2 regions of the Planifilum fulgidum genome follow, and region 1 is predicted to be linked to the other one. Evidence: a T-box and tRNA genes for the amino acid it is inferred to sense, from the RefSeq annotation. Region 1 holds a T-box; the other holds one or more tRNA genes.
What was found. A T-box is a leader RNA that pairs with one kind of tRNA and senses whether it is charged. The one in region 1 lies ahead of BM063_RS06480 (valine--tRNA ligase), so its partner is inferred to be a tRNA-Val.
Positions count from the first base shown of each region.

Region 2: it encodes a tRNA-Val, which carries the amino acid that the T-box ahead of BM063_RS06480 (valine--tRNA ligase) is inferred to sense. The anticodon was not compared.

Region 1 covers NZ_FOOK01000008.1:65,484-70,979, forward strand. Annotated here, with positions in the region: gene BM063_RS06455 (GNAT family N-acetyltransferase) at 1-63, shown strand, start outside; gene BM063_RS06465 (LysM peptidoglycan-binding domain-containing protein) at 487-1,824, shown strand; gene BM063_RS06470 (phosphotransferase) at 1,821-2,942, shown strand; gene BM063_RS17595 (hypothetical protein) at 3,216-3,374, shown strand; T-box leader at 3,437-3,673, shown strand; gene BM063_RS06480 (valine--tRNA ligase) at 3,716-5,496, shown strand, end outside.
Region 2 covers NZ_FOOK01000002.1:26,920-32,415, forward strand. Annotated here, with positions in the region: gene BM063_RS01090 (hypothetical protein) at 1-427, opposite strand, end outside; gene BM063_RS01095 (DUF1885 family protein) at 648-1,070, shown strand; gene dinB (DNA polymerase IV) at 1,245-2,462, shown strand; gene BM063_RS01105 (peptidoglycan DD-metalloendopeptidase family protein) at 2,464-3,591, opposite strand; tRNA gene BM063_RS01110 (tRNA-Val) at 3,739-3,813, opposite strand; tRNA gene BM063_RS01115 (tRNA-Ile) at 3,828-3,903, opposite strand; tRNA gene BM063_RS01120 (tRNA-Asp) at 3,910-3,986, opposite strand; tRNA gene BM063_RS01125 (tRNA-Met) at 4,024-4,099, opposite strand; gene BM063_RS01130 (hypothetical protein) at 4,167-4,364, opposite strand; gene BM063_RS01135 (phosphatidylglycerophosphatase A family protein) at 4,511-5,056, opposite strand; partial or broken gene BM063_RS01140 (YjcG family protein) at 5,275-5,496, shown strand, end outside.

The DNA of each region.
Region 1 (5,496 bases):
GCCCTGTATAAAAAATTGGGCTTTCAAAAGTACGGAACCTATCCGCGCTCGATGCAAGTGTAGGATCGGGTTCTCGACGAGGATTACATGGTGTTGTTTTTGAAGGAATCGCAGGAGAGCCGCAAGTAAATCGGAATCATTACCGGGTTGAACGAGGGGCGTGAAGAAGACGGGGGTTGGTTGATCCCCGTTTTCTTTTTGTGCGTAATTTCCTTCATTGTCACGATTCGGGCGTCTTTTCGGTGAAGTCTCACTCCATCCGCCTTGGACCGGGGCACGGTGCGGACGAAGCCGGGGAAGTCTCCCTGCCGGTACGAGCGGTTATATCCTTTTTCCGGCCGCATATAGATAGATTACAGTTGAAATCTTGCGGCCTTCATTTTTCCATCATCGCATGGCGTTTGAAAGCTTTGCAGGATGGATGTCGGGTGGCGCAGGGATGACGGATCGCGGTGGGATCAACGCGTGAAAGGGGAGGGATTTCTGATGGAACGAGAATACCAGCAGTTCCGGTTCGACATATCGGAAAAAGTCCGCCTGCATCCGCAACAGCCGGGGATCAAGACGCTGGTTGAGCTGGATCTGTACCCCGATGTGGAAATCGAGGATCAGGAGACCCATCTCAGGATTCACGGCTATTTGAGGCTGGCGGGAAGATATGTCGGGGATGAGGAAGATGGGATCGGCAAAGGGGAGGATGCGGCCGGAGGGGATGAGGCGGCTCCGGAAGTCCGGCAGGAAGGGGAGAACCTCGAGGAAATCGCCTTTGTGATTCCGGTGGAGATCACCCTTCCTTCCGATCGGGTGGATGTGGATCGCATCGCCGCGGAAGTGGAATCCTTCGATTATCAGGTGCTGTCCCCCTTCGAGTTGCAGATCGAGGCGGTGCTGGCCATTGACGGCCTGTTGTCCGATCCGAAGAAAGACGAGGAAGCATACCGGGACAGCGTCGTTTCCTTTGCCGGGTCCTCCTTTCAGTCCGAAAAGGAAGGCGGCCCGGATGCGGAAGAGGAGGCATCCCCGGACGAAGTGCATCTGATTCATGTGGATTACGGCGGAGAACCGGCCGGAAAGCGGGAGGAGCCGGACGCGCAGCATGCGGAGATTCAATCCCTGCCGCAGGAATCCTCCGCATCCGGCGATGAGAAGCGGGCATGGGAACAAAACGGCGCGGACGGGGATGAAGCCTACGCATTTGCGGTGGAATCCTCCTCTTCGGGAGAATCTCCCGCGGAGGAATGGTCCCCGGATTCCCCCTCCTTCGCCGGCGCTGCTTTTGAAGAGGATGCGGATGCGAAGGCGACGGACAGAGGCGGGACGCGCGACCGGGAAAATCCGGAGGAACGCGGTCCGGCAAGCCGCGTGCGGCTCGGTTTTCATCCCGATGAAGAGGATTTCGACGAGGCTTTCCAACTGGCCAAAAAGTTGCTCCGGAAACCGTCCCCCGACGAGTTCGGGCCGGACCGGGGAGCGGCGGATTCCCCGGCGGAGGACGAGACACGGGCCGAAGCTGGGGAAAAACTGGAGGAGGAATCGGCGCAATCCGCAGATGATTTGGTTTCCGCGGATGTTCGGGAAGGTGAACAGGGGGCCGGAGAGGGTGAAGGACTCCACTGGGCCCGGCAGTTTCTCGGCGGAAAAGAGGATACCTTTGTGAAGATGCGGATGGTGATCGTCCAAAAGGGGGAAACACTGGATACCCTCGCCGAACGGTACGGCGTTTCGGCCAGTTCGATTCTTCGGCTCAACGGATTGGAGTCCGGGCAATTGGAAGAGGGACAGATCGTATACATCCCCGGAGAGGAGCGCAAAACGGCCCAATGACGGTTCGGGAGAAAATGGGGAAAAGCCCTTTAAAGTCCAGCCGGAACGTCAGAAGCGGGATCCTTCGCCGGGTCATCGCCCGTTACGGGTGGACCCCCGTTTATGCGGAGAAGGTTCGGGGAGTGTGGCGGGTGGAGACGGAGGACGGGGCTTTCGCTTTGAAAAGAGCTGCCTGTCCGGGGAAGAAACTTTCCTTTTTGCACCGGGTGCTGGAAGAGGCCCGGTCCCAAGGAGTGGACGTCCTGCTGCCGTGGGTTCCCAGCAGGGGAGGACGCCCTTTTTTGGAGGAGCAGGGAAGGGCGTGGTACGCCACGCGCTGGTACGGCGAGGTTTCCGAACCCCGGGAGGCGCCTGCGGAAGAGCTGATCCGGCAACTGGCGATTCTTCACCGGGTTCTGGAGAAGACCGCGGGCGGAGAGAAGGCGTTTCGGTACCGGGCGGAAGGGAAGCTGGTTGAGCGGTGGAGAGATCAAAGGGAGCGGGTTCGGGAATACGGCGGCAAACTGAAGACCCGCGGGTTTGCCTCTCCCTTTGAGCAAATGCTGGGCGATCATGCGGAACTGCTGGATAAGGCCTTTTCCTTTGCCGTCCGGGGAATGGAGCGGTTTGTGGAGACGGAAGGGGGGATTCCTCCCCGTTACACCCTTTGTCACGGCCGGATTCACCCCCACAATCTCCTGAAGGGGGAGCAGGGATGGAAGTGGATCGATTGGGATCACGCCCGGGTGGACAGCCCAACGCGGGATCTCGCCCTGTTTTTCCGGCAATTTTCGAACTCCGCCCAAGGGGGGAGCGGGATTCTTTCCCTCCTTTCGATCTATGAACGGGAGCGCAAACTTGAGCGGAAGGAGAAAAAGCTCCTCGCGCTCTACTTGGCCTATCCCGACGGGATCGGCCAGCTCCTTCGGCTATACCGGAAACCGGGAGGAATGGCGGAAGCCGAGGCGGTCCGTCGCCTGCGGATGGAGTTGGATCGGCTCCACGGGGTGCAGGAGGCGATCGGTGAGCTCTGGCCGAAACGCCCCCTCCGCAAACGGCGGAAAGGCTCACCAGCAGGAGAAAGCATGGCTGTTGCCGCGCTTCGGGGACGGGTTGACAAGAAGGGAAGCGGCGATTGACGGGAAAGTCCCGGGCGAAAGATGCTTCTGGCCAGGGGTTTGCCCGATTTTTTTTTGGATGAATCCGATCGGCTGGAAATTCCGTTTCTTTATAAGAACAAGGCCGCCATTCCGCGGCCCTTCGATTGCGAAACAGCTCGAAAAATCAGCAAAAGGCTGGTTTTCTCTTCCAAAAGATCGAAAAATGTCGGGGAAATTTTTTGTTTTGGCTGGACAAGATGTCGATAAAAGCGCAAAATAAATAGAAAAAGGTTCGCAAGGGAGGCATATCCGGTGGGTATGGTCAAGTCCCTGATGCGAAGCGCCTACCGCGGCCTGCTGTTCATCCTTTTTCTCAGCGTCATGATGCTGGTGACCGTTCTGCTGCTCGCCTTCTTGGCCAATCCGTCGCTGATGTGGGAGAGCGTGCAGGAGGCCTTTCGCATGCCCTAGAGAAAGAACCGTTTGACGAGGAGCTTTTTCCGTTGTAAAATAATTGTTGCCAATTGAATCGGGTAAGTGCGATGAGAGGGAAGAGTAGCCGGTGGCTGCCTTTCCAGAGAGAAGAACCCCCGGGCTGAAAGGTTCTTCAGGCAAAGCCGGTGAAGGTCGCCCTTGAGCAGTCCTTCCGAATCCCGCGAAGGGGTAGTAGGTTGGACCGTTCCCGACGTTAAAGGGGAAAAAGCGCACCGGATCGTCCCGCGATCCGGTGAACAAAGGTGGTACCGCGGAGAACTCCTTCCGTCCTTTGGATGGAAGGAGTTTATTTTTGAGCGAGCAAAGGAGGATGAAGGATGGCGGGAAAAGGGACGGAGCTTCCATCCGCCTATGATCCCAAGCAGACGGAAGAAAAATGGTACGATTACTGGATGAAAGGAGGCTTTTTCCAGGCCGGAAAAGATCCGTCCAAGCCTCCCTTCACCATCGTGATTCCTCCGCCCAATGTTACGGGGAACCTGCACATCGGCCATGCTTTGAACAACACCTTGCAGGACATCCTGATCCGCTGGAAGCGAATGCAAGGATACGATGTTCTGTGGCTTCCGGGAATGGACCATGCCGGAATCGCCACCCAGTCCCGGGTGGAGGCCAAGCTGCGGGAGGAGGGAATCTCCCGCCACGACTTGGGACGGGAAAAGTTTCTGGAGAGGGTCTGGGAGTGGAAGGAGCATTACGCGGGGGTCATCCGCGAGCAATGGAAAAAGATGGGACTCTCCCTGGATTATTCCCGGGAGCGCTTCACCATGGACGAAGGCTTGTCCCGGGCCGTCAGGGAAGTGTTTGTCCGCCTGTATGAAAAGGGATTGATCTACCGGGGCAAATATATCATCAACTGGGATCCGGAAGCCCGGACCGCCCTGTCGGATATCGAAGTGATTCATAAGGAAGTGCAGGGCAAGCTGTATCACCTGCGGTATCCGCTGAAGGACGGCAGCGGGTACATCCAGATTGCCACCACCCGGCCGGAGACCATGCTGGCGGATACGGCGGTGGCGGTCCATCCCGAGGATGACCGCTACAAGCACCTGGTGGGCAAAACGGTGATTTTGCCCATCATCGGCCGGGAAATCCCGATCGTGGCCGATAAGTACGTGGATCCCGAGTTCGGCAGCGGTGCGCTCAAGGTGACTCCCGCCCACGATCCCAACGACTTTGAGATCGGCATGCGCCACAATCTGCCGCAGGTCCTGGTGATGGACGAGGAGGGCAGGATGAACGAAAACGCCGGTCCCTACAAGGGGCTGGACCGCTTTGAATGCCGCAAGCGAATCGTGAAGGACCTGGAAGAGGCGGGCGTGCTGGTCAAGGTCGAGGATCATGTGCATTCGGTCGGACACAGTGAGCGTTCCGGCGCCGTGGTGGAGCCGATCCTCTCCACCCAGTGGTTCGTGCGGATGAAACCCCTGGCGGAGAGAGCGATCGCCCACACCAAAAGCGGCGAGGGAGTCCGTTTCGTACCCGAGCGGTTTGAGAAGATTTATCTCCACTGGATCGAGAACGTGCGGGATTGGTGCATTTCCCGACAGCTGTGGTGGGGTCACCGCATTCCGGCCTGGCACTGCGGGGACTGCGGCGAAATCACCGTTTCCCGGGAGACCCCTGAAAGGTGCTCCCACTGCGGAAGCACATCCCTTGAGCAGGATCCCGACGTGCTGGACACTTGGTTCAGTTCGGCCCTGTGGCCCTTTTCCACGATGGGCTGGCCGGAGGAGACCGAGGACTTGCGCCGCTACTATCCGACGGATGTGCTCGTCACCGGCTACGACATCATTTACTTCTGGGTGGCCCGCATGATTTTCACCGCCCTGGAGTTTACCGGAAAGAAGCCCTTTAAAGAGGTGCTGATCACCGGAATCGTCCGGGATGCGGATGGGCGCAAGATGTCCAAATCCCTGGGCAACGGCGTGGACCCGCTGGAAGTGATTGAAAAATACGGGACCGACGCGATGCGGTTCATGCTGTCCACCGGGTGCACTCCCGGAAACGACCAGCGTTTCCGCTGGGAGCGGGTGGAGTCGGCCCGCAACTTCGCCAACAAGATCTGGAACGCGTCCCGCTTTGCGCTGATGCATTT
Region 2 (5,496 bases), on a different contig from region 1:
TCGCCTCCAGCAGGGAGGCGATTTCGCGGAACAAAGCGAGATCTTCCCCGTCGATGTCGTCCTCCGGCTCCCCGATGACGACCAATTCCCCGATCAGATGATGCCCCTTGTAGAAGGGCACCAACACCTCCGTCCTCCGGCCGACCCGTTCCCGGACCAGTCTGCCTCGGGCTGCCGTCAAACTGTGCAATCCCTGTCCAAAGCGGATGACGGGAGGGTGTGAACTGTAACCGGCATAATGAAAACGGACAAACTCATGTCCCCGGGTGAGGTAGATGCCGACGTAGCGATACGCGGGGACGTGCTCATACAGGGTTTCGATCACGTAGCGGTACAATGCCTCAATGTCCCCGTCCAGCTTGTCCGCCATGACACCGATCTTCGATCGGATTTCATCCATGAGGTCCGCCTTGCGCATCGGATCCATCCCCCATCGACTCCTCCGGATGTTTTATCAGTGTACCACTTGCCGGGCGTTCAAACAACGCATTTTCCCAACATTCTTATGATTGAAACCGTCCCCTGATGGCCCCTCTTACATTCCATACCCGTCCCGATTGTAAAGGAATCCATCCAAGTGTTAAGATGAAATGGGGCTTCGGGCCCGAAACATCACGGGACTTTTCAACAAACCAGAGGTGGAAAACATGGACAACCGCGCATGGATTCGGTTGGTGGAAAATTCGACGCAGACGGAGGTCTCCCTGGAGGACGTCAAGGAGCGATTGGAGCGGTACGTGGACATGGCTTCCCGCACCGGACGCCAGCTGGGCTGGTCTTACGAGGAGGCCGCCTTTCCCTATACGATGGAGGAGCGGACGGAAAACGGAAACAGCTGGCTGATCCTCAAGGGGAAAGATCCCAAGATGTACCGCGGCCTGATCATCGGCGTCAAGCAGGAAGCCGCCGAAAAAGGAGGCCACCACACCATCCAGATCCTCCTTCCTCCCGGCGCCACCCACGGGGACAAGTCAAAGGCCAATGAATTTTGCCGCTACCTCGCCAAGGCGTTCCAGGGGGAGCTTCGCCTGTTTAACGGCCGGATTATGTATTTTTACCCCCGAAAATGACCCGAAAAACCCTTCCGCCGCTTCCCCGCCGACGGGCCGTCGCCCGTCGCTTCTTTTTTTTCAGACTGTTCGGTCACCCAAACCCGCGCCTCCACCTGCAAAATCTTCCTCTTCTCATCGGTGCCAAAAGCGGGTATCCTATAATAGGAACACTTGTTCGGAGGTGTGCGGGGCATGGCGCGAAGGCGAACCGTTCTGTTGGCGGATATGAACGCCTTTTACGCCAGTGTGGAGCAGGCCTTCAATCCTTCCTTGCGAAACCGTCCGGTCATCGTGTGCGGCGACCCTTCCCGGAGGCACGGCATCGTGCTGGCCGCTTCCTACGAAGCAAAGGCCTACGGAGTGGAAACCGGAATGCCCGTATTCGAGGCGAAGCGGCTTTGCCCCCCGGCCGAGCTGGTTCCTCCCCGCATGGCCACCTATCTTCGCGTGTCATCGCAGATCGTGGACATTCTGCACCAGTTTTCCCCGCTTGTGGAGCCGTTTTCCGTCGATGAAGCCTTTGTGGAACTCACCGGATGCGAAAAGCTGTTCGGAGACGGAATCCAGGCGGCTCGCCGCATCAAGGAACGAATCCTGCGGGAGACGGGAATTCGCTGTTCCATCGGGGTGGGCCCCAACAAACTGTTGGCCAAAATGGCCGCAGAAATGAAAAAGCCGGACGGGCTCACCGTCCTGACGGAACAAGACGTCCCCGAGCGGCTGTGGCCCCTTCCGGTCGTCCGGCTGTTCGGCGTCGGTCCGCGAATCTCCCGACACCTGCAGCGAATGGGCATCCGCACCATCGGAGATCTGGCCCAGGCGGATCCCGCCAGGCTCGAGCAGCGCTTCGGCATCATCGGCCGGGTTCTGCACTGCTCGGCCCGGGGCATCGATCCCAGTCCGGTCGATCCCCGCAGCCTGGATAAAAACCGGTCCATCGGTCATCAATTCACCCTGCCGCGGGATTACACGCGGGAGAGCGACCTTCGGACCGTCCTGCGCGAACTGGCGGAGGAAGTGGCCTCCCGGGCCCGCAAAGCCGGCTATACGGGCCGGACGGTCTCCCTCACCCTCCGGAGCTTCGATTTTGGTTCCGTCCACCGCTCCCTCACCCTTTCCGAACCCACGAACATCGGCCGGAAGATGTTTGAAGCGGCGGTGATCCTCCTCCGGCGCCACTGGGATCACCGGCCCGTCCGCCTGATCGGAATCACCTTGAGCAACCTGTCCTCCGACCGGATGATGCAAATGGACCTGTTCGGAAAGCGGGAAAGAGAGCAGCGGTTGGCGGAGGCCATCGACGCCATCCGCAACCGGTTCGGAACGACCAGCATCTTCTGGGCCCGCTCCCTCACCGGAGCCAGCGTCTTCGTCGACCGGGCCGGCAAAATCGGAGGACACCGCATCTGATCTACCGGTCCAGGACGCTTTGGAGAATGTGGCGGCGCTCCGCGGGGGTGAAGCCCTCCCAAAGCCACTCGCCGTAAATGAGCAGGTCCAGGTGGAGGTGCATCCCCGCATTGCTGCGTTTCACCCCGTCGCTGGTGCCCGAGTTCCCCACATAACCGATGACTTCTCCCTTTTTCACCCTTTTTCCGACGGTGATGTCGCCCTGAATGCTGCTCAGGTGGCAATACCGGGAGAGAACCCCCTTTTCGTGCTGGATCCATACGGACCGTCCCCGCATCTTGTCGAGGATGTATTGCGGCGTCTGTCCCTCGTTTTGAACGCCGATCGAAAGATAGCGGTTCCGCTCCGCCTCCGACATCTCCTGATAGTCGTGGTCGGCGCGGACAACCACCCCGTCCGCCACCGCAAGCACCGGCGTCCGGGAATCGATGGAAATCCCGCTGGTCCAGCTGAAATAATCCAGCCCCTCATGAACTCCGTTCCGGTAGGGGCGGGGAGCGCCGGGAAGGTGGGAATCCTTCGTGCTCACCCGGGCGCCCTGAATCGGAGTGTCCAGAAAAGACAGGTAATCGATCAAAGCGCGGGCGTCCCCCTTGGGGATTTCCCGCCGCCCGGTTTCCGCCATGGCCGGAACCGAGGCGTTTTGTTCGATGAGGGCGCGGTCTTCGCGGATTTCCACCTGCCTTCCCAACCCTTCCTCCACCACGACGGCGGGGATCCGTATCTCTCCCTTGCGGATAATGGGATATGCCTCCACGGGAAGATAAACGCCGTTACGGCTCAGCACGGGCGCTTCCCTCAACATGGTCAGTTGGACCTTGCCCTGGCGAATCGTGAGAACCCCTTCCCGGGCATCATACTCGTAATCGATTCGCAGCTTCTCCTTCAGGTCGGACAGCCGGAAGGTGACAATTCCCTCTTCCTTCCGGAAGGGAACCTCCACCTTGGCGGACAGCCTTTCCTCCTTTTCCGGCTTCTCCGGGCGGGGAGGAGGGGAAGCCGTCTGCTCTTGCGGCTTCACCGGTTCGCGATGCCACGGCAGGTGCTGATTCAAGAGATTAAACGGAACAAACAGCCACAAAAAAACAACGAGAATCGCCACCGCGACGAGTAAACTAGGTTTGCCCATGGGGATCTCCTTACCCGAGTTTTATCCCTCTCATTTTAACACAGTCCGGATGCGCCGACCAGAAATCTCCTTTCCAGAAAACGGAATGCGGAAAGGCGCGCGAAAAGAAAAAAAGCAAAAGCACCTCGCAAGCGAGGTGCTTTTTGATGGTGGGCAGTATAGGACTCGAACCTATGGCCTCTTCCGTGTCAAGGAAGCGCTCTCCCTCTGAGCTAACTGCCCAAAACGGTGGATCATGGTGGGCCCAACAGGACTCGAACCTGTGACCAATCGGTTATGAGCCGACCGCTCTACCAACTGAGCTATAGGCCCACATCCTGGCGGAGCTGACGGGATTCGAACCCGCGATCTCCTGCGTGACAGGCAGGCATGTTAGGCCTCTACACCACAGCTCCGCGGGAACGGGCTGATCGCCCGCTTCTCCCATGCATTTGGTTGCGGGGGCAGGACTTGAACCTGCGACCTTCGGGTTATGAGCCCGACGAGCTACCGACTGCTCCACCCCGCGCCGAAGACTTCAAGTGAAGGACAGCTATAAATATACACCATGTGAACGAATAATGCAAGGGGTTTTTTTAATTTTTTTTGCTTCCTTTTTCATCCTTGCGCCAGATGTAACGGACCCCGTAGCGCCCGCCCTTGGAGCGGAAAACCTCCACCTCCGCCGGACTGTCGTATCCGTAAACCCACCAGTCCTCCGTCATCCGCGCGGCCAGACATCGGGCTTGAAAGCGGGAATCGTACAATTTGGCCCAGTAAATCCAGCAGCTCATGGTCTCCACTCCTTCGGGATGAACGAAATCCGCTTTCTCCACAAAATAGTGTGTCTACCCGATGCCGGTTTCATGCCGCCCGGTCCCTTGCGCTTTAATGAAACGCATTCGCTCCGTTTTTCCCGCCCCGGCGGTCTTGGGTCCGATCAGCCAGCGCTTCTGTCCCTCAACTCCTCCGCCTCCAGCTGCTCCTCCTCATCCCTCAGCCGGTGGGCCAAGCGGCTGGAAGCCGAAGCGGCGATGCTGGCCACCAAGTCGTCCAAAAACGTGTGGACTTTCCCGTTCTTCTTGGTGTCCAACCTACCGATGACCCCGATCTTGTGTTTGTCCAGATGGCCGAAGGTGGTGACGGCAATGCTGCCGTAACCGAAAACCGAACCCAGGGCCAGGGTTTCATCGCAGCCAAACAGTCCCTCATCCCCTTCGACGAGCGATTGAAGGGGTTCGGACAATGCCTTTTTTTCCGCCAATTGATCCAATTCGATCCCGACGAGAATCGCATGCTGGATCTCCCTTTTCTCCAGGACCGCCAGCACGCTCTCGATGCAATGATCCAGCGTCAAAGTCTCGCAATAGGGAGCCTGCATCCGGTAAACGATCTCGGCAATCTCCTCGATCGTCACTCCCCGTTCTCTCAGCCGCCTCAAGGCGGCCTCCTTCACTTCCCGGCTGTGAACGCGTCTTTTTTCCATCCCATTCACTCCTTTCCCTCCATGATACCACAATTCGGATCGGATATGTTTCAATCCATCCGGATCTTTATCCCGCCGAATTGCCGAGGTATAATAAAAATGATTGCCTTTTTTCTGTCGAAGACTGCCCTGAAAGCCAGAAACGGCTGAGGGGCCCCGGCGCCTTTGTCCCCGACAATTTTTTTCGGCATAATCCTTTCACATAAAGGAGGAATCCCATGAAATACGGAATCGCCATTTTTCCGCAAAAAAAGGTGCAAGATGTGGCCAACTCGTTCCGGAAACGGTATGATCCCCGCTACACGCTGATCCAACCGCACATCACCCTGAAGGAAGCCTTTGAACTGGAAGAGGAAAAATTGCCTGAAGTCGTGGAACATCTGGAAAGGGTCGCCGCAGAAACCGCTCCTTTCACCATTCATTTCCACAAGGTCAGCACC